Regions from separate parts of the Plantactinospora sp. ZYX-F-223 genome, predicted to be linked through region 2. Evidence: riboswitches for the same ligand, from Rfam matches in the RefSeq annotation. Region 2 holds a riboswitch; each other region holds the start of a gene.
The links. Region 2 has a riboswitch for cyclic di-AMP ahead of AAH979_RS27505 (C40 family peptidase). Riboswitches for the same ligand answer to the same signal wherever they lie in the genome.
Positions count from the first base shown of each region.

Region 1 (12,750 bases), on a different contig from region 2:
CCGCTCGCCAACGGACTGGCCGAAGCGGAGCGCCTCGCCGAACTGGCCCGCCGGGCCGGCGCCCGTACCGTGGTCGGGCTCCAGGGACGATACGCCCCCGAGGTCCAGCACGCCGCAGACCTGGTTCGCGACGGGTACGTCGGCGAGGTGCTCGGCACCACACTGGTCGGCTCCGGCATGGTCTGGGGCGGCGAGGTGGACAGCCACAACCAGGCCTACTGGTTCGACAACGCCAACGGCGCCACCCCGCTCACCTCCGCCACGCTGCACGCCCTCGACCCGCTGCATTTCGTACTCGGCGAGTTCGACACGGTCGCGGCCAACCTCGTGGTGGGACGCAAGGAGGCGACCGTCACCGAGGACGGCAGCAGGATCCCGGTCACGGTGCCCGATCAGGTCGCCCTGATCGGCACGCTCACCTCCGGTGCGGCCGCCTCGGTCTTCTATCGCGGCGGCGCGTCACGCGGCGAAAACCTCCGATGGGAGATCAACGGCACCGACGGCGACCTCGTCCTGACCTCGGCCTGGGGCAACATGCAAGTCGCCCAGCTCACCCTCGCCGGTGGCCGCGGCGCGGACACCACCGCCACCACCATCGAAGTTCCCGCGTCCTACTCGGACGGGATCCCCACGGACCTGGCCCAGACCCCGGCCGGAAGCGTCGCGCGGCTCTACGCGCAGTTCGCCCGCGACCTGGCCGACGGCACCCACACCGTGTCCGACTTCGAGCACGCTCTCAACCGGCACCGCCTCATCGACGCCGTCGAACGCTCCTCGCACACCGGCGTCGCCCGATCCCTGAAGGGACCAACCACCGGCCGGCGCCCTGGCGCCGGCCGCCCTGAACAGTCGGAGTCAATGACGTGAGAGCGATAGGGCTGCTGCGCCACGGCGGACCCGAGGTACTGGAGGTCGTCGAGCGGCCGACTCCGCACGCCGGACCGGGCGAGGTCCGGATCCGGGTACGCGCCGCGGCCGTCAACCCCGCCGACACCCTGATCCGGGCCGGCGTGACGCCTATCCGGCAACGCGGAACGGAACCGGTCATCCCCGGCCTGGACGTCGCCGGCACCATCGACGAGATCGGCTCCGGCACCAACCGCCGCCTCGCTATCGGCGACCGCGTGATGGCAATGGTCAACCCCACCCGCCCGGCCGGCGGCGGGTACGCCGAATGGGTCGTGCTTCCCGAGTCGTGGGTCGTCCCGGCACCGGCCGGGGCGAGTCACGCCGAGGCGGCCACGCTCCCGATGAACGGGCTCACCGCCCTGCATGCCCTTGACCAGCTACGCCTGACCCCGGGCAGCACCCTCGCCGTCACCGGCGCGGCCGGGGCGGTCGGCGGCTACGCCGTACAACTGGCCAAGGCCGCCGGGCACCGCGTGCTGGCCGACGCCGCCCCACAAGACGCCGACCTCGTCGCGTCGCTGGGCGCCGACCGCACCGTCGCCCGCGGGCCTGGGGTCGCCGATTGCTTCCGCGCGCTCACCACCGACGGTGTCGACGCGGTCGTCGACACCGCGATCATCGGCGCCCCGCTGCTCACGGCGATCCGCCGCGGCGGCTCCCTGGCCTACGTACGCGGCGTGCCGGACCACCCGGCGTTCGAGCGGGCGGCCGCGACGCGCGGCGTGACCCTCGTCTACGCCTACGTGCACGACTACGACGGGCGACGCGACAAACTCGACCTGCTCCGCCGGCTCGCCGACGAAGGACGGCTCAGCCTCCGAGTCGCCGACACCTTCCCGCCGGAGCATGCGGCGCAAGCCCATCGGCTCCTGGCGGCCGGCGGCGTCCGGGGCCGACTCGTCATCGAGTTATCAGGTTGACGAGTCGGTCGCCACGGCACCAGACCGGGATCGCGTCCCGGTGGCGGGACACCAGCCGGGGTCGACGCGGCCTACCGGAAGCCCTCCCATCGGGCGGGGTGTGCTGGCGGGTCGTGGTGGCCCAGTTCGCCGAAGGTGACAGGCCGCGACGGCAGCCCCGCCCGCCGACAACAACGCCCCACCTGCAACCGCCCCGGCTGCCACACAGGCGTCCAGCGGGGCGCCAGAGGCAGATTCCGGCGTGCCTTCAGGAACAGGTGGTAGCCACTGTCGCGGCGACGCTGCCGGTAGGCCAGCGGTTGCACCGGCCACCGGCAGCTTGCCCGTCGACCTCGTCTTTGGGCCGAAGGGTGGGGTGATCAGGCGGAGTAGCCGCGGGTTCCGATCCAGTTCGCCATGTTGATTGTGCTCATCCAGTAGCTGGCCGGACCGAACATCCCCGATGAGTCCGACACCTTCACCATGCGCCCGTCGTCGCTGTAGCCGACGAGTGCGATGTAGTGCCCGCCCGGGAAGTCATGCCACGTCCCGTCGGCATCGGTGGCGCCGCCGGCGATGTTCGCCACGATGGCGTAGCCGTTGCTGGTCGCCCGCACCACGTCGGCCTGGAGTCGATCCATCTGCGCGGGTGTCGCGTCCTGCCCCGGAATCATCCGGGTGCGGTACCAGTTGCTTCCGACCATCTCGTTGAGCACACGAGTCGTGTCCTCGGCGGAGTCAGTGCCGTTGACCGTGGTTCGCAGGCCCCGGGCAAGCTGGTCCTGGCTCACATCGATTCCACGAGCGCTGAGTGCGTTACGCACCGCGGCGGGCCCGCAGTAGTAGAAGTTGGGCTGATACTCGAAGGACGCGTCGAGCACTTTTTCTGCGGGAGCATCGGGCTGCGCCGGTTGTGACGGCTCGTCGGCAGGTGCCACCGAACGGGATTCAGGACCGGTCGACGCCCCGGTGTCCGGGTCGGCGGCGGCCGGAACAAGTGACTGCGCTGTGGCGCCGCTGGAGGTTCCCTCTGGCGGTTGGTTGAGCAGGGCTCCGGCTGTCGCGGCTGTCGCGGCTGTCACGACGGCGGCGGACAATAGGCCCAGCCTCTGTGCCCGGCGAAGGGCGCCAGGTCGGAACAGGCTACGCGGTGGTTCTTCGAGCATGCATGGTCTCCTTCCCATGCCGCCGACCGGGTTAGCTGACGGGTTCGGGCGGGGAAAGAGGATGCCCTACCTGGCCTCTTGGCCTACGGATTCACCCCAAGATGCGATGGGTCCCCGGCTCGCTGAAAGCGATTAGGCGGGCCCGATTCGACGCCATTGGTCAATGACTGACAACCGAATCAGGCGGCGCCGAGGCTACGAGGAGCCGATCAGGGATGCCAAACGCTCACCCAATCATGTGAGCCACCGCACTCACATCGCGTGCGTTCCCGGCCAGGTATACGCAGCGACGTAAAGGATGTTGGAAAACGTCACGAACGGGTCCTCCGGTGATACCGGCCGTGAAGGCGGTCGACCGTCTGCACGGCTTGGGTAGGCCGCTGTCGAAGCGCGAGTGCTCCTCGTCGCATGCGGCGTCGGTCCGTCCGGTACGAGATAGCGCCGCGCGGCTTGTACACGGACAGGATGGTGGTGACGAGCAGAAGCAGCAGCGCGGCGGTCCCGTGAAGCAGCGGCGAGGTTCCCAAGCCACGCAGGTCGTTTCCCGGCAACGCCGGGTCGGTGGCCGCTTGCGCGATGTGGCCGACTGTCTGCGTGTACATCAGCAGGACGGCGGTGGCCAGGATGTTCAGGATGAGTTTGAACAGAACCCAGTAGTGTCGGGTGAGGCCCCAACTGGTGCCTGATGCCTGGACGATTCCGGTCACGAGCGAGGCGATGCTCAGGGGCACGAGGGCGTACCAGGTGACCGGTTCCATCGCCAGGTAGGCGGCTCGTACCAGCTGCGTGTCCTGGTTGGCTAGCCCGACGGCGGCGAGGACGACGAAGACCAGGACGGCGCCGAGCCAGCCGACGGAGAACGTGACATGCGCGGTAAGCGCGAACCGGCGCAGGCGGGGACCCATCATCAATGAACCTTTTTCAACCTCCCCTTGCGGTCCGGCGGACCGCAAGGTCGGACGCGGTGCGTGAGCGTCGCGCGGTCCAGGTTGAAAAAGGTTCAATGGCCGCCCTCGGGCGGCATGTGACCGCCGGATGTGCCGGGCACGCCGGAGGTGGGGGTGTCACCGGTGGGCAGGTGACGGCTGGGGCCGTGGCCACCGCCGGCGAACATCCCGAGGAGGAGCAGCAGCACCAGCGCACCGATGCCGATACCGAACACTTTCACCCAGGCTGGGGTGGCTGCGCGGCTGGTGCCGGGATCGAGGGCGGCGTGGCCAGGTGAGTCAGGCATGGGTTCTCCGAGGCAGGGACGAGTTTGTCGTGATCCGGATTCGACCCCAGTTTTACGAGACAGACTGTCGCTGTCAAGCCAGATCGTCATCGGATCGTCATGGTGTATCCTGGTGACGTGCCTAGACTGTGGAACGAGACGATCGAGGCGCACCGGCGCGATGTCCGCGACGCGATTCTGGACGCGACCTGGTCGCTGGCGGCCGCGCACGGGCCGCTGTCGGTGACGATGTCGCAGGTCGCGGAGAAGGCCGGCATCGGGCGGGCGACGCTGTACAAGTACTTCCCGGACGTCGAGGCGATCCTGCGGGCGTGGCACGAGCGACACGTGGCCGGGCACCTCGACCAGCTCGCCGAGCGCCGCAACCAGCCCGGCCGGCCCGGCGAGCAGCTCAGCGCGGTGCTGGAGCACTACGCGCGCATCGTCCACGAGCGTGGGCGGCACGGCGGTGATCTTTCCGCGGTGTTGCATCGCGGAGAACAACTCGCACAGGCCCAGCGCGAGCTCCACGATCTGGTCCGGGACCTGTGTGCCGAGGCCGCCGCCGTAGGCGACGTTCGCGGAGATGTCGCGCCAGAGGAGCTCGCGGCCTACTGTCTGGGCGCGCTCACCGCAGCCGGCGGCCTGCCGTCCGAGGCGGCGGTGACGCGCCTGGTCACCGTCACCTTGACGGGGTTACGGCCGCCGGCGTGAACCACCGAGGCGACCGGTGATTCGGGCCGTACGGCTGCCCTGCGATTTGAGGTCGTGCGGCGCGGACAGGTCTCCGCCACGGTTGGTACCGAGTCAGCTCCGCCTGATCAGGTGTCCCACTGCGGCCATCATCTCCGCGGCCATCTCCTCCGTGCGGTCCTCGACGACGCCTTCGCGCATACAGTGCCGGGCGTGGCCGTCGAGCAGGCCGAGGGCCACCTTTGTCCAGTGCCGCCTGGATCGCGGAGATCTGGGTGAGCACGTCGATGCAATAGCGGTCGTCGTCGACCATCTTCTCGGGATTCGAGCCGCTGTCACCACCGCCGGCTAGGGCATCGCGAACGCGTGAGTTCCGCGCTGGGCTGGCGGTCCGCGACGCGGGTCCCCCGGTCCACGGCGTCGGCGGGCTCTTCCGGTCGACGTGCACCTCGCTGCCCGATCCGGGGTGACGTTGTCCGGAGAACAAGCCGGGCGGGTGGGCCGGGTACACCCGGCCCACCCGCCACTGAACCTTTTTCAACCTCCCCTTGCGGTCCGGCGGACCGCAAGGTCGGACGCGGTGCGTGAGCGTCGCGCGGTCCAGGTTGAAAAAGGTTCACTGATCAGCTACTTACCGCTGAGCATGCTCCGCATCTGGCCGATCTCCGCGGTCTGATCCGCCTTGATCTTCGCGGCCAGGTCCTTCGCGGCCGGGTTTTGGCCCTGCTGCAGTTCGGTGTCGGACATCTGCACCGCTCCCTGGTGATGCTGGATCATCATCTCCAGGAACATGCGGTCGAACTCGCCGCCGTCAGCCTTCTCCAGCGAGGCCATGTCCTGCTCGGACATCATTCCCGGCATCGCCCCGGTGGGGCTGCCGCCGTGCGTGCCATGCCCGCCACTCGACGGCGACGGCATGGGCACGCCCCAGTCTCGCAGCATGGCCGTCATCTGCTCGATCTCGGGCTGCTGCGCCGCCTTGATCTTCGCGGCGAGTTCCTTGACCTTCGGGCCGCTGGCCCTGGCTTCGCCGAGCTCAGCCATCTGCACCGCCTGCTGGTGGTGCGGAACCATCCCCTGAGCGAACGCGATGTCCGCCTGGTTGTACGCCACGGTGGCGGACGCGGTACCAGTGGGGCTGGCGGTGGCGGCGGCCTGATCGTCGCCGTGGCCGCCTCCGTGCGAGGCGCCGCCGCAGCCGGCGGCAAGGGCCACCGGCACGAGGGTGGCCACGACCAGCCCAGCGAGCCGGAAAACGTGTCGGTTGGTGCGCATGACGAAGTGACTCCCTGTAACGAGAACGAAAGATCGAAGGCAGGCGTGTCCGGCCGACCCGCCCGCAGCGGGCGGATCGGTACCGGCAGGGAGTCGGCCTAGATTCGCCAGATGGACAACGCGGTCAGTGACGGAGGGCCGCAGCCGCTGCCGTCCGCCGCGTCATTCGCCGCCGTTAGCGGTGACAGCGCTGGCGTGATGGATTGAAAGACGCTGGGTGCCGGGGTCAGAGCCGGTGCCGGGGCGGCCAGTCCGTGGCCCTGGGAGGTGAACTGGCACACCTGTCCGGGATGTCCATGCGGAGTCGTGGGACATGGGTGTTCCGGCGGGCATGCCTGGGCTCCGCGGTCGACCACCGCCTGCCCCACATCCCCGGGCGTCATCGCCTGGGCCACCGCCACGTCGGGCCCCGGCCCGCCCGAATCGTGGTGATGATGACCGCCGGGTGCAACCGTCCCGGCGAGCTGGTGCATGACGATCACGCCGACGAGGGCGCCGAGCAGGGCAAGCAGCCGAACCGATGACAGGCCCGCCGCAAGTACGCGGCCGAGCTGGTGTCGGGTCATGGCTGCCATCATGGTCATCGTAGCCAGCGGGGAATTCCGGCGTGCCGGCTGTCGCAACCACCACTCGATACGGGGATCGCTGTGGTCAACGGTAAGTCGATGTCGTAGCCGGCGCGGGCGTCGTCGGCGAGGGCGCTGCGGGCGTCGCGTGTACGCCATGGTCGCTGACCTGGGCGTCGAACCAGGCGTGCAGGGCGGTGACGATCGCCGGGTCGCTGGTGGTGTAGGTGATCCGGGCGATCGTCACCGGTCTCCTCATACTCGATAGTGATCTTCCCGGCGCTGTCGCGGAGGACGGCGAGTCCGGGAAAACGGCCGCCGTGGATGCTCGCGGGGTCGGTGAAGTCGCCGCGACGGAACCTGTCGGCTTCCTGCCGCAGGTGCTGGACCAGGTCAATCTGGCCGGCGTCCCGCGGGTCGTCGGCGACGACGGTCTGGACGCCGCCACCCTCGGCCTTGTGTGCCGCCGAGCCAGTCGTCGATCTTCACGTGCCGCGCGGTGAGAAGGGTGTCGCGGTCTGCCGTCACGAACCGATCGTCAACACCCTTCCCTCGCACCCACCGCCGGGACCCCGCCCGCGCCGCGACCGGCGCCATCGGTGTCCTGCGCGCGATCAGGCGGCGCGGCCGGCCTTGAGGCAGGCGGCGATGTCGACGACCCGGCGGGCCTGGTGGCGGGCCGCCTGCAGGATCACCTCACCAGGCGGGCCGTCGCCGACCACGTGGGAGGTGCCGTAGGGGTTGCCGGACTGGAACTGGATGGGGTCGGTGTAGCCGGGGGGCACGATGATGCCGCCCCAGTGGCAGAACGTGTTCGCCAGCGCCAAGAGGGTGGACTCCTGTCCGCCGTGAGCGGTGCTGGAGGAGGTGAAGGCCGAGTACACCTTGTCGGCGAGCTTGCCCTGGAACCACAGCGGGCCCGTGGTGTCAATGAATGCGCGCAGCTGGCTGGCCGGGTTGCCGTAGCGGGTGGGAGTGCCGAACAGCACCGCGTCAGCCCAATCCAGATCGTCGTGGCTGGCCTCGGCGATGTCGGCGGTGTCCTTCAGGTGTCGGTCCCACTCCGGCCTGGCGCTGACCGCCTCCGGCGGGGCGGTTTCGGCGACCTTGCGCAGTCGCACGGTGGCGCCGGCCTTCTCGGCGCCTCCGGCGGCGGCTTGCGCCAACGTGTGTATGGTGCCGGTGGAGCTGTAGTAGATGATCGCGACGTGCACGGGTTCCACGATCGGTTTCCTTCCTGTGCGGTTCTGACCGGTACGACGAGACAGCCCGACGAGATGTGAGGCGACGTGCGGACCTCACAATTCGGGGCGACGGTTCGTCGTGAGAGGTGAGCCAGATCGTCTGAAGGAGCCGGTGAAACCCATGACCAACCCGTCCGAGCCGGGACCCGGTCGGCCCGACCCGAGCCTGAGCGCGATCGTCGGCGAGCGGCGTCGGCTGACCAACCTCGCGTACCGGCTGCTGGGCTCCCTGGCCGACGCGGAGGACGTCGTACAGGAGACCTACGCCCGCTGGTACGCCATGTCCCCCCGGCAGCAGGAGGACATCGACTCTCCCGGCGCCTGGCTGACGACCGTTGCCAGCCGTATCTGCCTGGACCTGCTCCGCTCGGCGCGGATCAGGCGCGAGCGTTACGTGGGCGAATGGATCCCGGAGCCGCTGCCTGACCGGGCGGAGTGGATCAGCGGGCGGTCCGGCGGCGGCCTCGACCCGGCCGACCGGGTCACCCTCGACGAGTCGGTCAGCATGGCCTTCCTGGTCGTACTCGACGCGATGACCCCTGCCGAGCGGGTCGCGTTCATCCTGCACGACGTCTTCGGCTACCCCTTCGCCGACGTGGCCGCGATCGTCGGCCGTAGCCCGGCGGCATGCCGCCAGCTCGCCGCGTCGGCCCGCCGGCGCATCCGCGTCCCGCGGCCTGACCCGGGCTCGTCAGCCCGGCGTGCAGACGTCGTCCGGGCCTTCAAGCGCGCGTGGGAGGCCAAGGACATCGACGCACTCATCGGCCTGCTGGCCCCCGACGCCACGGCGACCGGCGACGGCGGAGGGTTGGTCACCGCCGCGCTCCACCCGGTCGAGGGCGCCGAGCAGGTTGCCCGCTTCTTCGTCGGCCGGCCCGCCGTGGCGGCCAGCGTAACGCTCCAGGAGTGCACGGTCAACGGTCAACCCGGACTGGTGGCTCAGCGGGACGGCGTCACCGTGTCGGTGATGGCGTTCGACGTCACCGACGACCGCATCAACCACATCTGGGCCGTACTCAACCCCGACAAGCTCCGCTCCTGGACCACTGAACCTTTTTCAACCTCCCCTTGCGGTCCGGCGGACCGCAAGGTCGGACGCGGTGCGTGAGCGCCGCGCGGTCCAGTTGAAAAAGGTTTACTGGCTGACAGCTCCGGAAGCGGCGGCCGTCGAGGCCCCGCGCTGGCCGCGTTGCCGGCGAACCTACGCGGCCGGATCCCCAAGTTCCCGCCGGCGCCCGCCCCGACCAAGGTGACGCTGCCCAAGGACGGGACGGCCAGCTTCTTCAGCCGCATCCCCACGACGCAGAAAATCGCTTTCATCACCATCGACGACGGCTGGGAGAAGAACCCGCTCGCACTGAAGCTGTTCCGCGCCGCGAACGTGCCGATCACGCTGTTCCTCGAGGTATCACTCTGCTGCCGCTCAGAAGCGCGAGGCCGGCCAACTAACGATCGCTGTCACAAACGACCCCACCAGCCGCTTCCAGGTTCAACTTCCGACGTGGATGCCCGGCCGGCGGCCGGGATCCGGTTCGTTCCGGCGGATGATTTCGCGTACCACCGGGGCCGTGTCGCCGCGGCCGAGGAGGAAGTAGCGGAACATGTGCACCAGGGGGCTGCCTTCGGCCCAGGCGAAGTAGCAGTGCGGTCGGACACCAGTGGTGTCACGCAGGGCGAGCAGGATCGCCGCGATCGCGTTCGGCGCGGCCGGGGACTCCGCACGCAGAACCCGGTGCCCGTCGACGTCGACACCCCGCACGGTCAGGGTGTCACTGAAGGCCGACGGGTCGACCACGTCGATCTCTAGGAACAGCACGTCGGCGCTGCCCGGCACCGGATTGTCGGTGCGCTGCTCGCGTTCCTTGCCGGCGTACTCGGCGGCGTCGCCAACCTGGCGTCGGTTTGCGATCAGGTTCAGCGCCCCGTCGTGCGCCAGGGAATCGGTGACGAACTGGCGGGCGGCCAGGTCGAACTCGATGCGGTCGGCCCGTAGCTCGGTGGTGCGGGATACCCGGGAGATCAGCGACACGACGATGATCCCGGCGATGAACACCCCGGAGATCGCGATCCCGTCGGGCTTCTCGACGATGTTGCTGGCCAGGGCGTAGAGCAGCACGGCGGTGAGCAGTCCGAACCCGGCCACGCCGAGGCGCTGCCGGCGGCGTGCCGCCGAGACGGTGACCGCGAAGGCGCCGGAGACCATCATCGCAAGGATCCCGGTCGCGTACGCGCCGGCCTGGGCGTTGACGTCGGCCCCGAAGGCGATCGTGATCGCCACGCAGATCACGGTGTAGACCAGCACCACCGGACGGACGGCGCGGCCCCACTCCGGCGCCATCCCGTACGACGGCAGGTAGCGCGGCACGATGTTGACCAGGCCGGCCATCGCCGACGCGCCGGCGAACCAGAGGATGAGAATGGTGCTGATGTCGTAGACGGTGCCGAACGCCTCGCCGAGCTGGTGGTGGGCGAGCCAGGCCAGCGCCCGGCCGTTGGCGTCACCGCCGGGCTGGAACTCGTCGGCGGGGATCAGCACGGTGGTGACGAAGCTGCTCGCCAGCAGGTAGACGCTCATGATGACGGCGGCGGCGGTGAGCAGTTTGCGGGTGTTGCGGATCCGGGATTCCAGCCGTTGCCGTTCGTCGGTGCCGTCCGCGGCGACCAGCGGCATCATGCTCACCCCTGTCTCGAACCCGGACAGGCCCAGCACCAGCAGCGGGAACGCCAGCAGGGCCGGCCCGGCCAGACCTCCGACGCCGTCGGTGGTGAGCGCGTCGGTCCACGCCGACAGCGCCGCGGGGGTGGTGACGACCTCGACCAGCCCGGCCAGGATGATCACCGTATTCATTCCGAGGAAGACCGCGACCAGCGGGATCGCCACGCTGACCGCTTCGCTGAAGCCGAGCAGGAACACTCCGCCCAGCACCAGTAGCAGGACGACGGTCAGCGCTACCTCGTGGCCGTGCAGGGCGGCCGGTAGGTACGGGTTCTCCACCACGTGCACGGAGGCGTCCGCCGCGGACAGTGTGATCGTGATGATCCACGACGTCGCGACGAAGCCGAGCAGGACCAGTACGAACAGCTTGCCCCACCAGAATGGCAGCAGGTTCTCCAGCATCGCGACCGAGCCGGCGCCGTGCGGGCTCTCCCGGGTCACCCGCCGGTACATCGGCAGCATTCCCAGCAGGGTCAACGCCACGATCAGCAACGTCGCCAACGGTGACACCGCCCCGGCCGCCAGTGCGGCGATCGCCGGCACGTAGGCCAGGCTGGAGAAGTAGTCGACTCCGGTCAGGCACATCACTTTCCACCAGGTGTGCGGCTGGGCGTGGGCCTCGCCCGCCGCCGGCCCGACCGGCTGTACCTGATGCCGTAGCAACCACCCCGTCAACCGGCCGGTCGGCGCCGGCTTGCTGCCGGGTCTTTCCACCACGTCCGGCACCGCGAGATCGCCGGTCACCCTCATCAGTCCTCCCCAGGACACGCACCCCCGCCGCGGCGGCCAGGACCGCCCGAGGCACCCGCTCATCGCCACATGCCGGTCCCTCGACGTGGACAGCCGTTTCGACCGGCTCGCCATGCTTATGGCAGTGGGCTGGCCTGGTCAACGACCACAGCCGTCAAGGAAGCGTCAAGATCGCCAGCACCGGGGTATGAGAGCTGTCAGACACCTTGCTTCCAGGGCGCTGGCACCTACCCTGCGACCGGATCGAGCCGTCGGCTTGTCGGCCGGGCCGGGCTACGTCTGGCAGCGGTAACCGGCCCGGGGTCCGGTATGCAAAGGGCGCCGGTCGCGGCCGGTCGCCTTCGGGCTGCCAGCGCGGCCGTGCCATGTCCCGGCGCCGTCGAGGCCCCGCCGGTACGAGCCACGCCGTGGCGACCCCACACCAGGAGCCGGTGGTGCCCGCTCGCGGTCGGGGAGGTCAGCGACGGGGTTATCCGACGTGTACCAGTGGCCGGCGGCTGGGATCGGGTTCGGCTTGGCGTAGTACCTCACGGGTCAGTGGTGCGATCTCGCCGTCGCCGAGGAAGAGGTACCGCAGCAGGTACATCACGGGGTTGCCCTCGGTCCAGGCGAAGTAGATGTGGGGTAGTCGGCCGGTGGTGTCGCGCAGGTGTAGGAGGAAGCCGGCGAGGGTGTTCGCGATGCTGGCGCCCTCGACCCGCAGGATGCGGTAGCCGAAGCGTTCCTCGCCGGTCACCACCAGGTCGGATTCGAACTCGGACGGGTCCCGTACGGTCACCTCCAGGAACAGCACCGGTTCACCGACGGGAATGTGGTTGTGCGCGCGTTGTTCGGCCTCCTTCTCGCGGTACTCGGTCTCGTCACGCTCATGAGGCTCGTTCGCGATGAGATGTAACTCGCCGCCACGCCTGATCACGTCGGTGGTGAACTGTCGGGCGAGGGCGTCGAGGCGCACGTCGGTGACGCGTAGCTCGGTCGCCCGCAGCGTCCGGGACAGGATCGAGGTGGCGATGATCGCCACGATGAACACGACCGCGATCCGCACGCCGTCGGGTCGTTCGATGATGTTGGCGATGGTCGTGTACCCGAGTACCACGGTGATGGCCCCGAACCCGAGCGCCGGGGCGGTCTGGTGGCGACGGCGGGCGGAGAGGGTGACAGCGAGCGCGGCCGAGCTGATCAGGACGAGGACGCCGGTGGCGTATGCGCCGCCCTGGGCGGTGACGTCGGCGCGGAAGATCAGGGTGATCAGGAACGCCACCAGGGTGAAGACGATGACGAGGGGGCGGATCGCCCGGGTCCAGTCGGGTGCCATGCCG
Region 1 covers NZ_JBDJAV010000060.1:32,048-44,797, reverse strand. The annotation lists gene AAH979_RS37530 (Gfo/Idh/MocA family oxidoreductase) at 1-867, shown strand, start outside; gene AAH979_RS37525 (NADP-dependent oxidoreductase) at 864-1,829, shown strand; gene AAH979_RS37520 (C39 family peptidase) at 2,189-2,974, opposite strand; cyclic di-AMP (ydaO/yuaA leader) riboswitch at 2,980-3,123, opposite strand; gene AAH979_RS37515 (DUF2269 domain-containing protein) at 3,286-3,882, opposite strand; gene AAH979_RS37510 (hypothetical protein) at 3,975-4,298, opposite strand; gene AAH979_RS37505 (TetR/AcrR family transcriptional regulator) at 4,326-4,901, shown strand; partial or broken gene AAH979_RS37500 (metal-sensitive transcriptional regulator) at 4,995-5,328, opposite strand; gene AAH979_RS37495 (DUF305 domain-containing protein) at 5,508-6,155, opposite strand; gene AAH979_RS37490 (DUF6153 family protein) at 6,254-6,730, opposite strand; gene AAH979_RS37485 (hypothetical protein) at 6,807-6,968, opposite strand; gene AAH979_RS37480 (hypothetical protein) at 6,949-7,224, shown strand; gene wrbA (NAD(P)H:quinone oxidoreductase) at 7,336-7,944, opposite strand; gene sigJ (RNA polymerase sigma factor SigJ) at 8,087-9,073, shown strand; gene AAH979_RS37465 (amino acid transporter) at 9,455-11,431, opposite strand; gene AAH979_RS37460 (amino acid transporter) at 11,901-12,750, opposite strand, start outside.
Region 1: another riboswitch for cyclic di-AMP. It lies ahead of AAH979_RS37520 (C39 family peptidase); the one in region 2 lies ahead of AAH979_RS27505 (C40 family peptidase).

Region 2 (5,510 bases):
CCCCGGGCTCGGCCGGAGGGTCCGGCGGACCGGGCTGCGTCGAGACGACCGAGGCTCATCCAAATGGGAAAGTGCGGCCCGGAGCGGCGCACACCACCGAGCCGAACGAGCTGACTCCGACCGAGGCCGCCGAACTGGATCGTGCGGTGGACTCGGCGTACGCACAACGGGTCGGGGTGGCACCGCTTGGCATATCGGCGAGGCTCAGGATCACCGTCAACGTGGTGTTCCACGTGATCAGCGAGCGGCGGACCCGGGCCGACGGGGACATCCCACTGTCACTGATCAACGCCCAACTGAAGGTGTTGAACGACTCGTTCGGCGGGCGTACCGGTGGGGCCTGGACGCCGTTCCACTTCAGGCTGAGGAAGGTGAACCGGGTGGTGAACCCGGCCTGGTATCCGATCGTGCCGGAGAGCCCGGCGGAGGCGCAGATGAAGCGTGCGCTGCGGGTCGGCGGCAAGCACACCCTGAACGTCTACACCGGACTACTGGACGACGAACTGCTCGGCTGGGCGTCCTTTCCGAAGCGCGAATTCGACCCGCACGACGGGGTGGTGGTACTCGCCGAGTCGCTGCCGGGCGGCACGGCGGCGCCGTACAACGCGGGCGACACCGCCACCCACGAGATCGGACACTGGCTGAACCTCTACCACACCTTCCAGGAGGGCTGCGCGGGTCGAGGCGATCACGTCTTCGACACGCCCGCCGAGGCGGAGCCGGGCTTCGGCTGCCCGCAGCGACGGGACACCTGCACGACGAGGCCGGGCCTCGACCCGATCCACAACTTCATGGACTACTCGGTCGACGCCTGCATGTACGAGTTCACCTTTGGGCAGGCGCTCCGGATGCTCAGGGCGTGGAAGGCGTTCCGCGAGCCGTAGGTCAGGACGCCGGGACCGGCGCCTCTTCGACGGCCCGGCGCCGGCCGCGTCGCTTTGGCGCGGCGGCGGCACTGCCCTCGGGACCGCCGGCCGCGCCGGCCGGGTCGAGCCAGACCTGCACGGCGGGACGCTCGGACCGGTCTCCGGCGGCGAGCGGCGTGGCGCCGTTGCTGCCGTGCCGGGCGACCATCGCCACGTCGACGGTGAACTCGAAGAGCCGCCAGTCGACCTGCGGTGCGGCCCGCAGGTTGCCGGCGAGCTGGTCCACCCGCGCCTGGTCGGTCACCGGTCGGGCCCGGCCGGCGACGTACGCCTCGTCGTCGCTGTCCTCGGGAGGGAACGAGTGCAGCGCGTAGCGCCCGTCCCGTTCGAGGTCGCGCCGCTTCGGAGAGTCGACGACGAAACAGAAGAGTCCCTCGTCGGTGATGACCGGGGACACCGGGTGCACGCGCGGCCCACCGTCGGCGCGCACGGTCGCCAGGTAGCCGAGACCCGGGCCGTACTGCTGGATGAGGACGCGGATCGCGTCGGCGAGTCGGGGCTCGTCAGAGGCGAATTCGGACCAGGATGCCATGGGTACATTCTATCGAACACATGTTCGATCACCTACCCCGATCCCACCCATCGGCGAGGTCGCGGCCCGTCGACTTCGCACGACTCGCTAAGGTGATCCGGTGCTGCTCTCCGACCACGACCTAGTGATCGAGATCAAGGCGGGCACGCTCGCGCTCGAGCCGTTCGAGCCCGCGCTGGTGCAGCCGTCGAGCATCGACGTACGCCTGGACCGGCTCTTCCGGGTCTTCAACAACCACCTCTACACGCACATCGACCCGGCGGTGCAGCAGGACGACCTGACCTCGCTGGTCGACGTGCCGGACGGCGAGCCGTTCGTGCTGCACCCGGGTGAGTTCGTGCTCGCCTCCACGCTGGAGGTGATCTCCCTCGGCGACCAGTTGGCGGGAAGACTCGAAGGAAAATCGAGTCTAGGCCGGCTCGGCCTGCTCACCCACTCGACCGCGGGCTTCATCGACCCCGGCTTCTCCGGGCACGTCACGCTGGAGCTGTCGAACGTGGCCAACCTGCCGATCCGGCTCTGGCCCGGGATGAAGATCGGTCAGCTCTGCATCTTCCGGCTCTCGTCGCCGTCCGCCCACCCGTACGGGTCGGCCGTCTACGGCTCGCGCTACCAGGGGCAGCGCGGCCCCACCCCGAGCCGCTCCTGGCAGAACTGGCGCACCTGGCCCACCCGCTGACGCTGCGGTCGACAGCGGCAGCACGCCGGCACCGAACGGCCCGGACCGGGCCCGACCGGAAGCTGGAACGCGAACCAGGACCGAACGGCAAGAACCCCCGCCGCAGCTGAGCTGCGCGACGGGGGTTCTGCCGTTGACTCGGTCCGACAGGCGTCAGCCGGGTCTGCCGAAGCTGTGGATCTCGCCGTCGTCCATCCGCTTCATCTTGATCGGTTCGCCGGCCCGGGAGGCGTGCACGATCCAGCCGTCGCCGACGTACATGCCGACGTGGCTGAGGTCGGCGTAGTAGAAGACCAGGTCACCGGGGCGTAGCGCGGAGCGGCTGATGCTGGCCGTCTGGCTGCGCTGCGCCCGGGCGTTGTGCGGCAGCGATACGCCGCCCTGGTTCCAGGCCGCCAGGGTCAGGCCAGAGCAGTCGTACGAGCCGGGGCCTTCGGCACCCCACTTGTACGGCTTGCCGATCTGGGCACAGGCGAACTTGACCGCCTTGCCGGCCGCACCTCCGGGGTAGGTGGCCGGGCAGGGTGCGGGCCGCAGCGGGCCGGCCGAGCCGTTCCCGTACGCCTGGATCCGCAGCTTCTGCAACCGCTCGACCTCGGCGTCGATCTCCTTCTTCTTCGCCGCCAGCTCTTTCTCGGTCTTGGTCAACTGGCTGACCAGCCGGTCCAGCGGAGCCTTCTGGGAGGCGTACTTGTCCTTGAGGTCGACGACCGCCTGCACCTCGCGCTGCTGCTGCCGCGCGAACTGGTCGAGCACCGAGAGCTGGCCGACCAGCGCGGTCGGCGACTTCGAGGTGAGCAGAGCGTTGACCGCCGAGGCCTTGTCACCCTTGTACGCCTGCACCGCGAAGTCGCTCACCCGGTTCATCGCGGCGTCGATCTGCGACTGGAGCGGGGCGATCTTCTTCTGCAGGGCGGCGGCCTGCTTCTTCTTCGCGGCCAGGTCCTGCCGGGTGGCGTTGTGCTTCTCGACGACCGGCTCCAGCTTGCGCCAGGCGGTGTCGATCTGCTGCTCGATCTCGGCCACCGACGGTTCGGCGAGCGCCGGCGTCGTGCCGGTGAGCAACACCGCGGCGCTGGCCAGTGCGGTGAGCGCGATGGCGAGAATGGACCTTCGAGGGCGCGGTTTCGCGTTCCCGGCGTCGGTGGATGCCGACCGGAGGGATGGCGACCGCGACGGGGCAGGGGGAGCCACCGGGGTCCGTACTCCTTCTTCCGTAGCCCGCCTACCGGGTTAGCTGACGGGTTCGGGCGGGAAGATTGTCGCCCTACCGCGTGAGACGCGGATTCACCCCATGAAGCTCGGGTCCCCGGTTCGCTGAGTGTGACGATTCGGCGGTGTCGAGACGTCGCCGCCCGGCTAGGCGGCCTGCCGTCGGCTCGACGGTCCCCAACACTAGAGAAGGGTGTTATCCAAACGCAACCCCGTGATCTGAGTCGATTCGTTAGGTATCGGACCGGTCGCTGACGGTGGGAGCCACTGGGACACGCCGAACACGCTGCGTGTCGGTGAAAGTTTTCTGCATAGCGACGAGCTTTGTCGGCAGGTATTGACGGGCACCGGTCCCGGGTGGAGGGTGATCTTCAGGCCCACCCCCGGCTCATGGAGGTTCGATGCTTCCCACCAGACACCCGCTGAGCAGGAGAATCGCGATCGGGGCCGCGGTCGTCGGCGCCGCCGCGCTGCTGCCGGCCAGCCCCGCGCCAGCCACCGTCACATCCCCCGACACCCGGCAACAGGAGTACGCCGCCGCGGCGGCCGAGTTCGGCGTACCCGAGAGCGTGCTGCTCGGCGTCTCCTATCTGGAATCTCGCTGGGACACGAACGCCGGCACGCCGAGCACCAGCGGCGGGTACGGCCCGATGCACCTGACCGACGTCGCCGGGCTGGCCGCCGAGCCGGAACACCCCGAGCACGGCGAGGACCGGCGCGGTGACGACGCCCGACCCGCCCGACCGGTGACCGGACCGGCCGGCCCGTACGCCGACCGGACCGGCGACGCACCGCCCGGCGGGCAGACCCTGGACGCCGCCGCCGCGCTGACCGGGGTCGACGAACACCTACTCCGCGCCGAACCGGCGGCGAACATCCGGGGCGGGGCGGCGCTGCTGGCGTCGTACCAGCAGGCGCTGGCCGCGCCGACAGGCCCGGCCAGCGACCCGGCGGCCTGGTACGGCGCGGTGGCCCGGTACGCCGGCAGCGACCGCGCGGACGCCGCGGCGGCCTTCGCCGACGAGGTGTACCGGACCCTCGCCGAGGGCGCCACCCGGACCACCGACGACGGCCATCGGATCACCCTGCCCGGCCGCCCCGGGATCGCACCGCAGCGCTCCTGGTTGGACCGGCTCGGCCTGCCCGGCACGCCCCGCCCGGACGGGCTGGAGTGCCCGCGCGACATCTCCTGCGAGTGGATCCCGGCCCCCTACCAGGCGTTCGGGGACGGCGACTACGGCAACCACGACCTCTCCGACCGGCCGGGCCGGCAGAAGATCGAGTACATCGTCATCCACGACACCGAGGGCAGCTACGACACCACGCTGCGGCTGGTGCAGGACCCGACCTACGTGAGCTGGCAGTACACGCTCCGCTCGGCGGACGGGCACATCGCGCAGCACGTGAAGGGCAAGGACGTGGCCTGGCACGCCGGCAACTGGTACGTCAACGCCAAGGCGATCGGCCTCGAACACGAGGGCTTCGCCGCCCAGGGCACCTGGTACACCGAGGCGATGTACCGGACCTCGGCCAAACTCGTCCGCTACCTCGCCGACCGGTACGACATCCCGCTGGACCGCGACCACGTCATCGGGCACGACAACGTCCCGGGCATCCTGCCGGCGAACGTGCGCGGCATGCACTGGGACCCGGGCCCGTACTGGGACTGGTCGCACTACTTCGACCTGCTCAAGGCGCCGTTCCGGGGCGTCGGCATCCCGGCCGCCGGCCTGGTCACCATCGACCCGGACTTCGCCACCAACCGGCCGGCCTTCACCGGCTGCGAGACCGCCGGGGTGCCGTGCCCGGCCCGGGGATCGTCGTCGGTGATCCTGCGTACCGCGCCAGCCGCCGACGCGCCGCTGGTGAACGACATCGCGCTGCGCCCGGACGGCACCCCGAACACCATGCACATCTCCGACCACGGTGCCCGGGCCTCGGCCGGGCAGACCTACGCGCTCGCCGGCCGGCAGGGCGACTGGACGGCGATCTGGTATCTCGGGCAGAAGGCGTGGTTCCACAACCCGAGGGGCAACCCGACCGCGAAGTGGGCGCTCGGGCTGGTCGCGACGCCGAAGCCGGGCCGGGCGACGATCCCGGTGTACGGCAGGGCGTACCCGGAGCCGGACGCCTATCCGGCCGGCGTGCCGGTGCAGGCGGT
Region 2 covers NZ_JBDJAV010000030.1:3,116-8,625, forward strand. The annotation lists gene AAH979_RS27490 (zinc metalloprotease) at 1-884, shown strand, start outside; gene AAH979_RS27495 (pyridoxamine 5'-phosphate oxidase family protein) at 886-1,458, opposite strand; gene dcd (dCTP deaminase) at 1,559-2,137, shown strand; gene AAH979_RS27505 (C40 family peptidase) at 2,291-3,331, opposite strand; cyclic di-AMP (ydaO/yuaA leader) riboswitch at 3,344-3,484, opposite strand; gene AAH979_RS27510 (peptidoglycan recognition family protein) at 3,751-5,510, shown strand, end outside.

Region 3 (12,750 bases), on a different contig from region 2:
GGCGCTGACCGGTGACCCGAGGGTCTACGGCCGGGTCTACCTCGGCACCAACGGCCGGGGCATCCTGGTCGCGGACCGGCTCGGCGGCCCCTCCCACCCGCCCACCGCCACCCCGACCACCCGGCCGCCGACGGCGACTCCGACCACCCGCCCGCCTACGGCCACCCCGAGCAGCACGCCGCCGCCGAGCGGGGCGTGTACGGCCGCCTACCGGGTGACCGGCTCGTGGCAGGGTGGCTTCCAGGCCGAGGTGACCGTGCGGAACACCGGCACGTCGGCGATGACCGGCTGGACGGTGGGCTGGACCTTCGGGAACGGACAGGCGATCAGCCAGATCTGGGGAGGTGCGCACACCCAGTCCGGTTCGTCGGTTTCGGTGCGGAACGTGTCGTACAACGGCAACCTGGCACCGAACGCCTCCACCACGTTCGGCTTCCTCGGCAGTTGGACCGGGGCGAACGCCGTACCGGCACCGGTGAGCTGCGCGCGGAGCTGACCAAGCCGCGTGGGACTGACCAGGGGCCGGGCCCGCACGTGCGGGACCCGGCGCGGGAACGCACCGGGCCCCGGCTTCCGCGGACCCGCCCGACCGGCCGGGCGGGTCCGCGGGGATCAGGTGGTGTCGACCCGGAACGGTGAGTTGGCCCGGTCGACGTCCACGAACTCCAGTCCGTCGCTGGCGGGCAGTTCCTTCTCGGCCCGGGCCAGCGCGGCCCGGGACGCGGAGGAGGCGGCCCAGGCCAGGGCGGCGCCGACCAGGCCCGCCCCGATCAGCCACGCCCAGGGAAGTCCCGGCCGGCGGCCGGCGAGGGCGTCGTACGCCCGGCTGGCCCGCACCCGGGCCTCGTCGGTCACGGCACCCACCCGGTCGCCGGCATGGCTGGTGAGGTGGGAGCCGGTCCGCCGCGCCGAGCGGGCGGTGTACTTCACCGATTCGCCGGCCGAGTTGATCGCGCCGGTCAGGTGTTCCCACGCCTGGTCGGCGATCCGCTCGGGCTTGCTCTGATGTTTCAGCAGGTTCGTTCCGAGCATCGTGCTACCTCCTCGGTTGCCGAACGAAGCGGCCACTTCGGACAGAGGCGTCTGTTCGGCGCGGTTGCGGGTTGCTACTTCGGGAGGTGCCCAGGCGTCTTTCCTGGCAAACCCGGGATCACCTCCCGAAGTCTGCCGGAACCCGTCGGATCTCGTGCCGGTGTGCCGCAGGTGGTCAGCCGAGCAGGACGACGGGGGCGCGCTGGGCGAAATCGTCGTCGTCACCGTCGTCGTCATCACCTCCGTCGCCGAACCCGCAGGCGAGTACCAGTGCCAGCAGCGCGCCGACCCCAGCCAGTCCGATCAGCTTCCTCAGCATCAGGTGTCCCTTCCCGAGCCTGGGTCGCCCGTCCCGAGACGGACGGATCACCTCATGCTAGGTGCTCCCCGGCACAACCGCCCCGCCGAGCGACACCGGCCCCAGCGGCCCCAGCGGTCCCACCGGCCTCGTCCAGCCCGCCGGGCTGTCGCATAGGCGACAGGGATTCGGGTACCGGCGGGCAGCGGCGCCGGGCGAGGTACGACACAGTGCACCGGTGGCCCGCTCCGACCTGCGGCACGGCTACGCTGAGGGCGTGACGGTGGAAGTGCGGAAGCCGGCGGCGCAGGAAAATTTAGCGTAGTTTGCCCCGTTACCGGGTAGGTTTGTCGGCTCGTTGAATAGATTGCCCGTCCGGAAGGGTGGCGATCGGGGCCGTGAGAGGAATACTCTCGGTCGCGGCCCGCGTACTGATTAGGCGCCCGGACATGGGCGAGTGGAGGTGCTCGCGTGAGCCTGTCGATCGTCAAGTCGGTCTTGCCTGGTGGAGTTGTGGAGATCGCCCCTCGTGGAGAAATCGACGTCGATACGGCGTACGAGGTTCGTGAGGCGATCGCCGGAGTTCTGACCAAGGGGCGACCGTCCAGGATCGAGCTCAACATGCGACTGGTCAGCTTCATCGACTCCGTCGGCATCAGCGCCATGGTCGCCGGCTTCCAGACCGCAGAGGTCAGCGGCGTCAAGCTCGTGGTCACCGAACCGAGCCGGTTCGTCCACCGGCAGCTCTGGGTCACCGGGCTCCTCGGCCTCTTCGGCGCGCCGGAGCCCTACTTCGCGGGCGCCGCGGCCGCCGCCGAGGAGGTCAAGGTCCCCGGCGCCTGACCGTCCCCGGCCCGCGGTCTGATCATCGCGGACCGGGAATCCCACCCCTTACCGCGGATCGTCCAGTCCGGACAGATCCACATCGGACGCCTCGGTGACCGCCCGGATCGCCGTCACCGAGGCGTAACCCTCCGCCAGCCAGGCCACGTCCGTGCCCGGCTCGACGTACTGGCCGGATTCCTCCAGGGCGGTACGCACGAAACCCTTGCCGGCTTCGGCGACCGTCATCTGCACCTGTCCGAACCCGGCCAGGGTGCCTCGGCGTATCCCGCGCAGCCGCTCGTACGGCAGGTCGGGGGAGTTCACGTTCAGCACGCTCTCCACCGGTCCCGCGGTCAACCGGGGCAGCAGGTCCAGCGCCACCCGGGCCGCCGTCGCCCAGTGCCGCCGCTCGTCCCGGTCCGGTCGGGGGACGGCCACTGCCGCGCCGCCGCTGCCGGTGCTCGCCTCGTGCACGGAGAGTACGTCCAGGGAGACCGCCAGCCCGTGGCAGCCGTTCGCGGCGGCGGTGAACGCCGCACCGACCGTGCCGGAGTGCAGGACCGCACGGCCGGCGTTCGCGCCCCGGTTGATCCCGGAGAGCACCGCCGATGGTGCCGGCCCGAACGCCCCGTGCAGGGCGATCAGCGTGATCAGCGCCGGCGAGCCGGCCACCCCGTACGCCGGGACGCCGGGCAGCTCCTCGATCGGGTGCTCCTCGACGACCACCCGGCCGTCCCGCTCCACCGCGCTCATCGCGGCGCTCGCGCCGCTGGCCTCCTCGCTCGGGGCGGCCACCACCACGTCCAGCCCGCGCTGCACCGCCGTACGCGCCAGCCAGCGCAGCCCGGGAGCCGCGATGCCGTCGTCGTTGGTGACCAGTACCCGGATCGTCATGACGTCGTCGTCCGGTGCGCCAGCTCGTCGGGGGTCAGCCGATCCTGCCGGTCCACCCGCATCGGTGCCAGTTTCACCCGGTCGACCAGGCCGGCGATCGCGTCCGGCCGACCGGTGCCGAGCCCGTGCCGGGTGACGTTCAGCGCGCCCGCCGCCGCTCCGGTCCGGACCGCGAGCCGGATGTCGCCGCCCCGGGCCAGCACCGCCGCCACCCCGGCGGTCATCGAGTCGCCGGCACCGCGCGGGTCCGCCACCTCCAGCCGGGGCATGTCGAGTTGGGCCACCTCGCCGTCGACCAGTACCAGGGCCGGCTCCTCGGCCCGGCTGACCACCACCGACTCGGCCCCCTGGGCGTGCAGCGCCTGGATCACCCGGATCAGCTCCGCCTCGCCGTCGTCGGCGGCCAGGCCGTCCCGGAGCAGTTCCTCGTGGCTGACCTTGAGTACCGACACGCCGCTGTCCAGTACGGCCGCCAGGTGCGGACCGGAGAGGTCGGCGACCACCCGGCTGCCGTTGTGACCGAGGTCGGCGGCGAGCCGGCGGTAGATCTCCGGTGCGACCAGGGACGGGTGGCCGGGACCGCTGAGGATGCTGACCTCGGCGCCCAGCCCCTCGCTCAGCGCGAGGTTGTAGAGCTCGTCCAGTTCGTGCCGGGCGAGCGGATGGCCCGGCACCGAGGCGATCTCGTGGCGCTTGCCGTCCCGCCGCCGGTCGTGCACGTAGCCGCCGCTGCTGGACTCGCGGTGGATCGCCCGGAGGTCGACTCCCTCGCCGGCCAGCAGCGGTTCGAGCACCTGTCCGATCTCCCCGCCGAGCCCGGCGCAGAGCACCACGGGCACGCCCAGGCACTTGATCATGCGGGCCTGCCACACCCCCTGGCCGCCGGGGTGCAGGTGGAGCTCGGTCTCGTTGGCGGGCTGGTCGATGGTGACCGTCAACTGCGGATCAGGGGCAAAGACCATGACATGTCCGCTCATGCCCGTTAGGTACCCTGTTAGCCGCTATCCATGCAGCTCCGGGCCCTCGCTGGTCAGCCGCACGAGGGACCACCCGCCGCGCGTGCTCGTCTGCCACCCGGTGCGCCGGGTCCTCCCGGCTCCTACACTCAGAGGGTGCCGCGTACCGGATCTTTCCGATACCGGGTGCACGCGCGCTGCGAGCCGGCCGACGCGCTGCGGCTGCTCGGCGACGTGCGACGGCAGGGCGAGTTGCATCCGTTGATCGTGCGGGTGCGCCCCCGTCCGGCCGGGCCCGGAGTGCTGCGCAGCGACCTGGTCACCGACCGGCTGCGCTGGGGACCGTTCCGGTTCCAGGTCACCTACCGGGCCGACCTGCTCCGGTTGGCGGCCGACGAGCTGGAAATGGTGGCCCGGCAGTGGCCGCGTACCACGGTGCGGAACCAGACCCGGCTGACCCGCGAGGCCGACGGGCTGGTACGCGTCGACGTCGAGATCACCCTGTCGGCACCCGCACCGCTGTTTCGGTACGCGTTCCGGCAGGCCCGGGCCGCGCACCTGGACCTCGCGACCCGGCTGCCGGCCGCGCTGGCCGCTGCCCGGTCCTGACCGCACCTGCCCGGCCGATCCGGCCCCACGGCTTGTAGGTGGAGAGCACCGTGGCGATCACCAACAAGGTGCTGGAGACGATCGGTGCCGCGAGTAGGCCCTGCCGGGCATCCGGTGGAGTCGCCGCACCGAGTTCGGCGGCCTGGAGGTTCGGCAGCAGGGCGAAGAGCACCGCGCCGAGCATCACGGTGGTGATCACCATCTTGACCAGCACCCACCGGTGCCTGACCAGGCCCCAGGGCGTGAGCAGCGCGCTGGCGACTCCGACCAGCCAGGCGAGCACGCTCAGCGGCACGAAGACGGCCTGCCCGACCAGGGCCATCACCGGATAGACCACGTCCGGGTCGGAGCCGCGCGCCCCGGCCACGCCGAGGGTCAGCAGCACCACGTCGACCCCCAACCAGCCGACCGCGGTGACCACGTGCAGGGTGAGGAGGGCTTTTCGCCAGGGCGGAGAGAGCGTCATGCCAGTGATGGTGCCGGCGGAACCGCGCCGTGGCGTCGTGCGGATGTGGACGGCCCGGGTACGCAACTCGACGTACGGGCGGTCGCGTCCCGGCGCGCGACCGCCCGGAAGCCGATCGACCGATCGACCCGGTGCGGGCTCGCTGATCGTGAAACGCCGAGGGTGGGTCAGCCGCGGGGGGCGTACATGATGATGGCTACCCCGACGAGGCAGACGGCGGCGCCGGCCAGGTCGTAGCGGTCCGGGCGGAACCGGTCCACCAGTACGGCCCAGCCGAGCGAGCCGGCCACGAAGACGCCCCCGTACGCGGCGAGCACCCGACCGAAGTGCGGATCGGGCTGGAACGCCGCCACGAAGCCGTACCCGGCCAGTGCCAGCATGCCGGCGGCGACGAAGAGCAGGCCCCGATTCTCGCGTACGCCCTGCCAGACCAGCCACGCCCCGCCGATCTCGGCGACGGCGGCGAGCAGGAACAGCAGCAGCGAGCGCGCGATCGTCACCCGGTCATTGTCGCTGGCCGGAGTGCCTGAGTTGACGGGGGAGCCCGGCCGGGCGGGCGGGCGCGCCGGTTGCTCGTATCGATGGTTGTCTCTAAGCTTGGTCGGCGCCGTCACGCGACCGGTACGGGCTGGCCGGGTGTCGTGGGGGATCGATGATCATGGGAGCTGGTCACGGGAGTCCAACGAGGGCGGTACGCGCCGCGCGCGCCGGCCACTCGTCGTCGTAACAGCACTGCCGGCACGCGCCAGGGGCGGCGACGGGGCCGGCAGTCGTCCGAGAGGAACTCCCATGCGGATCTCCGCACCGTACCGTCGCGTCTCCCTGGCCCTGGCCACGGTGACCGCGATCGCCGCGAGCAGCGTCGCCGTGCTCGGCACCGGGTTGACGCCGACCGCGCGGGCCGCCGCCGGCTGCCTGGTCGACTACACGGCCAACCAGTGGACCGGTGGCTTCACCGCCGCAATCCGGGTGACCGCCGGGGACACCCCGGTCAACGGCTGGACCGTGACCTGGACCTACGGTGGCGACCAGCGGATCACCAACAGTTGGAACGCCCAGGTCAGCCAGTCCGGCGCGACCGTGACCGCCCGGAACGTGGCCTGGAACGGGTCGCTGCCGGCCGGTGGCTCCACCGAGTTCGGCGTGCAGGGCAGCTATGCCGCCAGTTCGGCGGCACCGACCGGGTTCACCCTCAACGGCGAGCCGTGCAACGGTGCCGAGCCGACCACTCCGCCCACGACGGCGCCGCCGACGACCAGGCCGCCGACGACTCCGCCCACCAGCGTCCCGCCGACGGTCACCCCGCCGCCGACGGTCCCGCCGACCACCCCGCCGCCGAGCGGCTGCGGTACGGCGGTGCTCTGCGACGGCTTCGAGAACCAGACCGGCACGGCGCCCTCCGGCGACTGGAGCGTCAGCTATCCGGACTGCTCGGGCAGCGGCACCGCCAGCATCGACACCTCGGTCGCGCACCAGGGCACCCGGTCGGTACGCATCAACGGCGCCGTCGGCTACTGCAACCACGTCTTCGTCGGCTCCACCCGGGACCTCGGCGCCGTCGGGGCGGTCCGCTACGCCCGGCTCTGGGTCCGGCACACCACCGCGCTGCCGACCTCGCACGTGACCTTCCTGGCCATGCGGGACGCCAACGACGGCAACCGTGACCTGCGGATGGGCGGCCAGAACGCCGCCCTACAGTGGAACCGGGCCTCGGACGACGCCACCCTCCCGGAGCAGAGCCCGAACGGTGTCGCGCTCAGCGCGCCGCTGCCGGTCAACCAGTGGACCTGCCTGGAGTTCATGGTGGACGGCGCGCAGGGCCGGCTCTCCACCTGGGTCAACGGCACCGCGGTGACCGGGCTGACCGCCGACGGTACGCCCACACACGACGTCGACGGACAGTGGTACAACCGGGCCAACTGGCGGCCGAGCCTCACCGACCTGCGGCTGGGCTGGGAGAGCTACGGCGAGGGCGCCGACACGCTCTGGTTCGACGACGTGGCGCTCGGCTCGACCCGGATCGGCTGCTGACCGGTGCACCCGGTCGGGGTTCCGGCCGGGTGCGAACCGAGAACCGCCGGCACTGCCCAGGGGTGGCGGGCGGTGCCGGCGGTCCGCGATCGGTGCCTCAGGTGCGGTCGATCAGTTCATCGACAGGTGCACGTGGTTGGTGTGGTCGCTGGACGGGTCACCGTTGCCCCCGTTGTACGTCTTCCAACCGCTGCTCGGCAGCCAGATCTGCTTGAACCAGATCACGTACAGCACGCCCAGTCGATCGGCGTTTCGCACGAAGTACGCCGCCAGGTTGTTGCCGTACGTCCGGTCGCCGCCGGTCGCCACCCCGCCGAACCCGTTCCGCTGGGCGGCGAAGTCGCACGCCTGCCCCTTCGGATGCTCGCCGCTGCCACCACTGCGGAAGCAGGAGACGAACCGGGTGAAGCCGGCCGCCTGGGCCTGCTTCAGCGCGTGCAGCGTCCGCGCGGTGATGCAGCCGCTGGTGGTCGGGTCGTCGAGACTGCACGACTCGTCGGGGAAGGAGCCGTCGGGATTGCGGGGTGCCGGTCGCGCCGACCCGCCGCCGCTGCCGCTGATCCCCGAGCCGGCGCCGCCGCTGTTGTTCGCCGCCGCCAAGGCCCGTTCGGCCTGCTTCTTGCGGGTCTCCATCACCTCGACCTGCTTGCGCTGCTCGCCGACCTCCTTGTCGAGCGCCGCCTTGGCCTGGGTCTCCTTGTCCAGGCTCTCCCGCAACCCGCGCAACTCCCGGCTCTCGTTCGCCGAGATGGTGTCGAGTGCGGCGGCCCGGTCCACCAGACTGGTCGGAGAACCGCTGTTGAGCAGGGCGGAGACCTGCCCGAGCCGACCGGTCCGGTACGCCATGTCGGCCATCTCGGCGACCCGTTCGCTCCGGGTCGCCACCTCGGTACGCAGCGCGGCGAGCTGCTGGTTCAGTTCATTCTGCCGCTTGACGGAGTTGGCCAACCTGTTCTTGGCGGTCAGGTAGCCCTTGCTGGCGGCCTGGAGCTGCTCGCGCAGGCTGTCGGTGCCTCCGTCGATGTCGTCCCCGCCGGGTGCCGCGGCCAGCGTCCCGGGGGTCGCGTACTCCGGTGCCGCGGCGGCGGGTGCGCCGCCGAGTGCCGCGAGGACCATGCCCAGGGCGACGGCCACGGTCGTCGCGGCCTTCCGGGGCGGTCTCGTGGCTCTCCGCGCGGACGCCGGAGCCTGTCGGGTGGGTGCCAGGAACGGCATATGACAATGTCCTTCCGTCAGCCGCCGACCGGGTTAGCTGACGGGTTCGGGACGGAAGATCCCTACCGCTGGAGCGGATGCACCCCTGGTACGTGGTTCCCCGGCTCGCGTGTGCGATTAGGCGACGGCCTCCGCAGGCGCCGGAGGGCGCCGCCCGGCGGAGACCGGAGCCGAGCCTACCGGCAGTTGCCGCCCGGGGATACGTGGCGTTGCCGGAGTTAGATTCGCGATTCTCCTACTTCGCAAGGATGTATCCGGACAAAAACCTCAAGCACCGGGTCGAAACTTAAGATGCCGCTAACTATCGGTGAGCCTCGACGTCTGCTGAGGCGGAATTCCGACAGTTTCCGGCCGGCCGCGCTGTGACGCAGCGTCGCGACCGGTCACCAGTCGGTGGGCCCGCAGCCCCCGGGGGCGGTGTTCGGCTCGACCTGGAGGGTGGCGTGCGAGATGTGGAAGTCCTCGCGCAACGCCGACCGGGCCGCGGCGAGTACGGTACCGACCTCCGCGTCGCTGTCCAGCCTCAGGTGCGCCGAGGCCACCTCCATGCCGGAGGTGAGGGTCCAGACGTGCAGGTCGTGTACGTCGCAGACCCCGGGTACGCCGGCCAGCCGGGCGCGTACGGCGGCCACGTCGAGGTGCTCGGGCGCGGCCTGCACCAGGATGCGTACGGCGGTCCGGCCGAGCCGCCAGGTGCGGGGCAGGATGAACAGCCCGACCGCCAGGGCCACGATCGGATCGGCCCAGCGCCAGCCGGTCAGGATGATCACCACAGCGGCGACGATCACGCCTACCGAGTTGAGCAGGTCCGCGAGCACTTCGAGGTAGGCGCCGCGCACGTTGATGCTCTCCCGCGCCCCGGCCCGGAGCAGGCCGAACGCGGCGGCGTTGGCCAGCAGGCCGAGCACGGCCACCAGCAGCATCGGACCGGCCGCGACCCGGGGCGGGTCGTCGAACCGGCGTACCGCCTCGACCAGCACGTAGAGCGCCACCCCGAACAGCAGTACCGCGTTGGCCAGCGCGGCCAGCACCTCCAGGCGGTAGAGCCCGAAGGTCCGCTGCGGGTCGCCGGCCGCCCGCCGGGCCGCCGTGATCGCGGCCAGCGCCATCCCGATCCCGAGCACGTCGGTGAACATGTGCCCGGCGTCGGAGAGCAGCGCGAGCGAGCCGGTGACCAGCGCGGCGACCGTCTCGACCACCATCAGGACGGCGAGCAGCCCGAAGGCGGCCCAGAGCCGTCCCCGGTGCCGTTCCGCCGCCCGGGTCAACTGCCCCCCGTGGTCGTGCCCGGCCCCCAACGCCCCCTCCTTCCGCCGTGGTCGCCCCCGCCGTCGATACTGCCGGCCGGGCGGCGGCGGGAACCCGTCCTGTGCGGAATCGGTGACCCGTCCTACCAGAGAACGACGGTGACCCGTCCCTACCGGAGAACGACGGACGGGCGTGCCCGGCTCACCCGTCGTCGCCGAGGGTGGCGACGATCGGGGCCCGGGCGGCCCGGCGGGCCGGCAGCAGGCTGGCCAGCACCGCCGCCGAGGCGGCCAGCGCGGCGCAGAGGGCGAGCTGCCCGACGGGTACGGCCGGCAGCCCGTGCCCGTAGCTGCTGATCAGGCCCATCGCCGCCGTCCAGCCGAGGCCGAGCCCGAGAGTGATCCCGGACAGCGCCCCGACCGCACCGGCCAGGCCCGCCTCGGTCAGCAGCATGGTCGCCAGTTGCCGGCGGGACAGGCCCAGCGCCCGGACCGTCGCCGACTCCCGGCGGCGCTCGACGACCGAGAGCGCGAGCGTGTTGCCGATGCCCAGCACGGCGATCAGCACCGACATGCCGAGCAGGGCCGCGAAGATCCCCAGCAGCTCGTCGAGGGTGCGGGACAGCGCGTCCGCCTGGTCGGCGAGACCGCGTACCCGGACCGCCGGTTGGTCGGCCAGGGCCGCGTCCAGCGCCTGCCGGCCGGCCGCCGTCGACACCCCCGGAGCGAGGTCGACCAGCAGCCGGTCCGGCTCCCCGGGGCCGTACGCGGCGACGAACGACGCCCAGGGGACCAGGGCGGCACCGTCGACCGGGCTGTCGTCGTAGACCGCCACCACGGTCAGCGGCCCCGGTGGGCCGAGGCCGAGCGCGATCCGGTCGCCGACCCCGATGGCCCGGTCGGCGGCGAGCTGCCGGCTCACCGCCACCGTGCCCGGGGCCAGCCCGGCCAGGCTGCCGGCGGTCACCTCGGGGCGGATCGGTCCGTGCAGCCGCTCGGGCGGTACCGCCCAGACCCGGATCCGGTCGTCCAGCGGCGAGTTGGCCAGGCGTACCTCGGCGACGGTGCCGAACGCCGGATCGGGGCGGAGCCGCTGCGCCAGCCCGGGCGGCAGCGGGCCGCGTACCGCCGCCGGGGAGCCGTCGGTGCGGACCCGGTCGAGTACGAAGTCCACCGGGAAGTTCTCGGCCAGCTCCCGTCCGGCCTGCTCCCGGGCGGTCGCCAGCAGCACGCTGAACATCGCCATCAGGGCCACCCCGATGGTCAGCGCGGTGCTGGTCGCCGCCGCCCGCCGGGGATTGCGTCGGGCGTTCGCTACGGCCAGCCGTACCACCGGACCGAAGACCCGGGCCGGCAGCCAGCCGACCAGCCGGACCGCCCGGGGGACCAGCAGCGGGGCCGCCACCACCGCGCCGAGGAAGGCGACCATGCCGCCGCCGAGCACCAGCGGCAGCCCGGGAAAGGCCAGCGGCAGCCCGACCAGTACGGCCAGCCCGCCGACCCCGGCCAGGCCGAGCGCGACGGCGATTCGGGTACGGCGGCGCCGGCCGCCGCCGGCCTCGACGGCGTCCCGGGACCGCAGTGCGGCCAGCGGCGCCACCCGGCTCGCCTCCACCGCCGGCACCAGCGCGGCCAGCACCGTGACCAGGGTGCCGAAGCCGAGCGCGACGAGTACGGTCGGCCAGCGCACCACCGGGGCGTGCAGCGGGATGTCCGAGGCGACCAGCTCACGACCCCGGATCAGCCCGTACCCGACGAGCAGGCTGGCCAGCAGCCCGCCGACCGAGGCGAGCAGGCCGAGGATGCCCGCCTCCAGGAGTACGGCGCCGCGCACCTGCGCCCGGGAGGCGCCGACGCAGCGGAGCAGGCTGACCTCCCGGACCCGCTGCGCGCCGAGCATGGCGAAGGTGTTGTAGATGACGAACGCCGAGACGGTGAGCGAGACCAGGCCGAAGCCGAGCAGTACGGCGAGGAAGCCGTCGACGTACTTGGCCGCCTGCCGGGCGAGCCGGTCCCGCAGGGCCGCCCCGGTCAGGGCGCGCGTGCCCGGGCCGACCGCCTCGGCGATCCGGTCCCGCAGCCGGGCCGGGTCGGTGCCCTCGGTGGCCCGGACCACCACCTGGGCGTAGTCGGCGGTACCGGTCAGCGTGCCGAGGTCGGCCGGGGTCAGCGCGGCGACGGCGGAGCCGCCGAAGAGCCGGTTCACCCCGAGGTCCAGCGCGCCGACCAGGCGCAGCCGGTGCGCCGTGCCGGCCCGGTCCAGCACGGTCACCGGGCCGTCGAGCGCGAAACCGGCGCCGGCCACGGTGGCCCGGTCCAGGGCGATCTCGCCGGCGCTGTGCGGCAGCCGTCCGGCCGCCACGTCGTACGGGGCCAGCGCGGCGTCACCCGGCACCGACAGGGCGTACCCGATGTGGTCCTGGCTGGTGATCAGCTTGCCGTTCCGGTCGAGTACGCCCAGCCAGGCCACCACCCGCCCGTCCACTGCCGCGACACCGTCGACGGCCGCCACCCGGCGTACCGTCGCCGGGGTGAGCAGCCCGTGCTCCGGCTCCACCACCACGTCCACGTTCCGGGCCGACCGGGCCAGATCGGTGTAGAACGCCGCCCGGGCGGTGTCGCCGTAGACCAGGGTGCCGGCGAGGAAGCCGACCGCCACCACCACCGCGAACCCGGTCAGCACCACCCGTACGGCGTGCGCGCGCAGCCCGGCCAGGGCGAGCCGGAGCAGCGGGCGGTTCATCCGCCGGGCCGGGCGACGGGGTGCACCGGTTCGACGGGGCGCATCGGGCCAGTGTCGCCGGAGGCGGGGCGCGGCGGCGCCGAGCTGTCGAGATGCGGACAGCCCGGCGCCGGCCCGACGTACGCGCGCTGCCGCGCGCGCGGCCGGGCCGCCGACGAGGAGAACGGACACACCCTCGCCCTGTACGCGGGCGGGATGGGACTCCGCAACGTCGCGCTCGCTCCGGACCTGACTGAATACTCCGGCCGGGGATTACGATCATGGATCGCTGCGGGCTTGCCGGGCGTAGCGGCTGGTCATGGCTTGGGCGTGGTGACGGCGCCGCCGACGTATTCGGAGAAGATCTCGCCGAGGACGCGCAGTGCGTTCGCGGCCGACTCGTCGGCATCGCCCAGGTTGTAGGAGCAGGTGACGAGCGTCTTCCAGAGGGCCCA
Region 3 covers NZ_JBDJAV010000031.1:63,924-76,673, reverse strand. The annotation lists gene AAH979_RS28385 (cellulose binding domain-containing protein) at 1-496, shown strand, start outside; gene AAH979_RS28380 (hypothetical protein) at 613-1,032, opposite strand; gene AAH979_RS28375 (hypothetical protein) at 1,208-1,351, opposite strand; gene AAH979_RS28370 (STAS domain-containing protein) at 1,802-2,173, shown strand; gene AAH979_RS28365 (5'/3'-nucleotidase SurE) at 2,222-3,049, opposite strand; gene AAH979_RS28360 (PfkB family carbohydrate kinase) at 3,046-4,026, opposite strand; gene AAH979_RS28355 (SRPBCC family protein) at 4,162-4,614, shown strand; gene AAH979_RS28350 (hypothetical protein) at 4,502-5,080, opposite strand; gene AAH979_RS28345 (YnfA family protein) at 5,248-5,580, opposite strand; gene AAH979_RS28340 (cellulose-binding domain-containing protein) at 5,870-7,111, shown strand; gene AAH979_RS28335 (hypothetical protein) at 7,223-8,227, opposite strand; cyclic di-AMP (ydaO/yuaA leader) riboswitch at 8,333-8,460, opposite strand; gene AAH979_RS28330 (cation diffusion facilitator family transporter) at 8,710-9,624, opposite strand; gene AAH979_RS28325 (FtsX-like permease family protein) at 9,776-12,316, opposite strand; gene AAH979_RS28320 (aminoglycoside phosphotransferase family protein) at 12,613-12,750, opposite strand, start outside.
Region 3: another riboswitch for cyclic di-AMP. It lies ahead of AAH979_RS28335 (hypothetical protein); the one in region 2 lies ahead of AAH979_RS27505 (C40 family peptidase).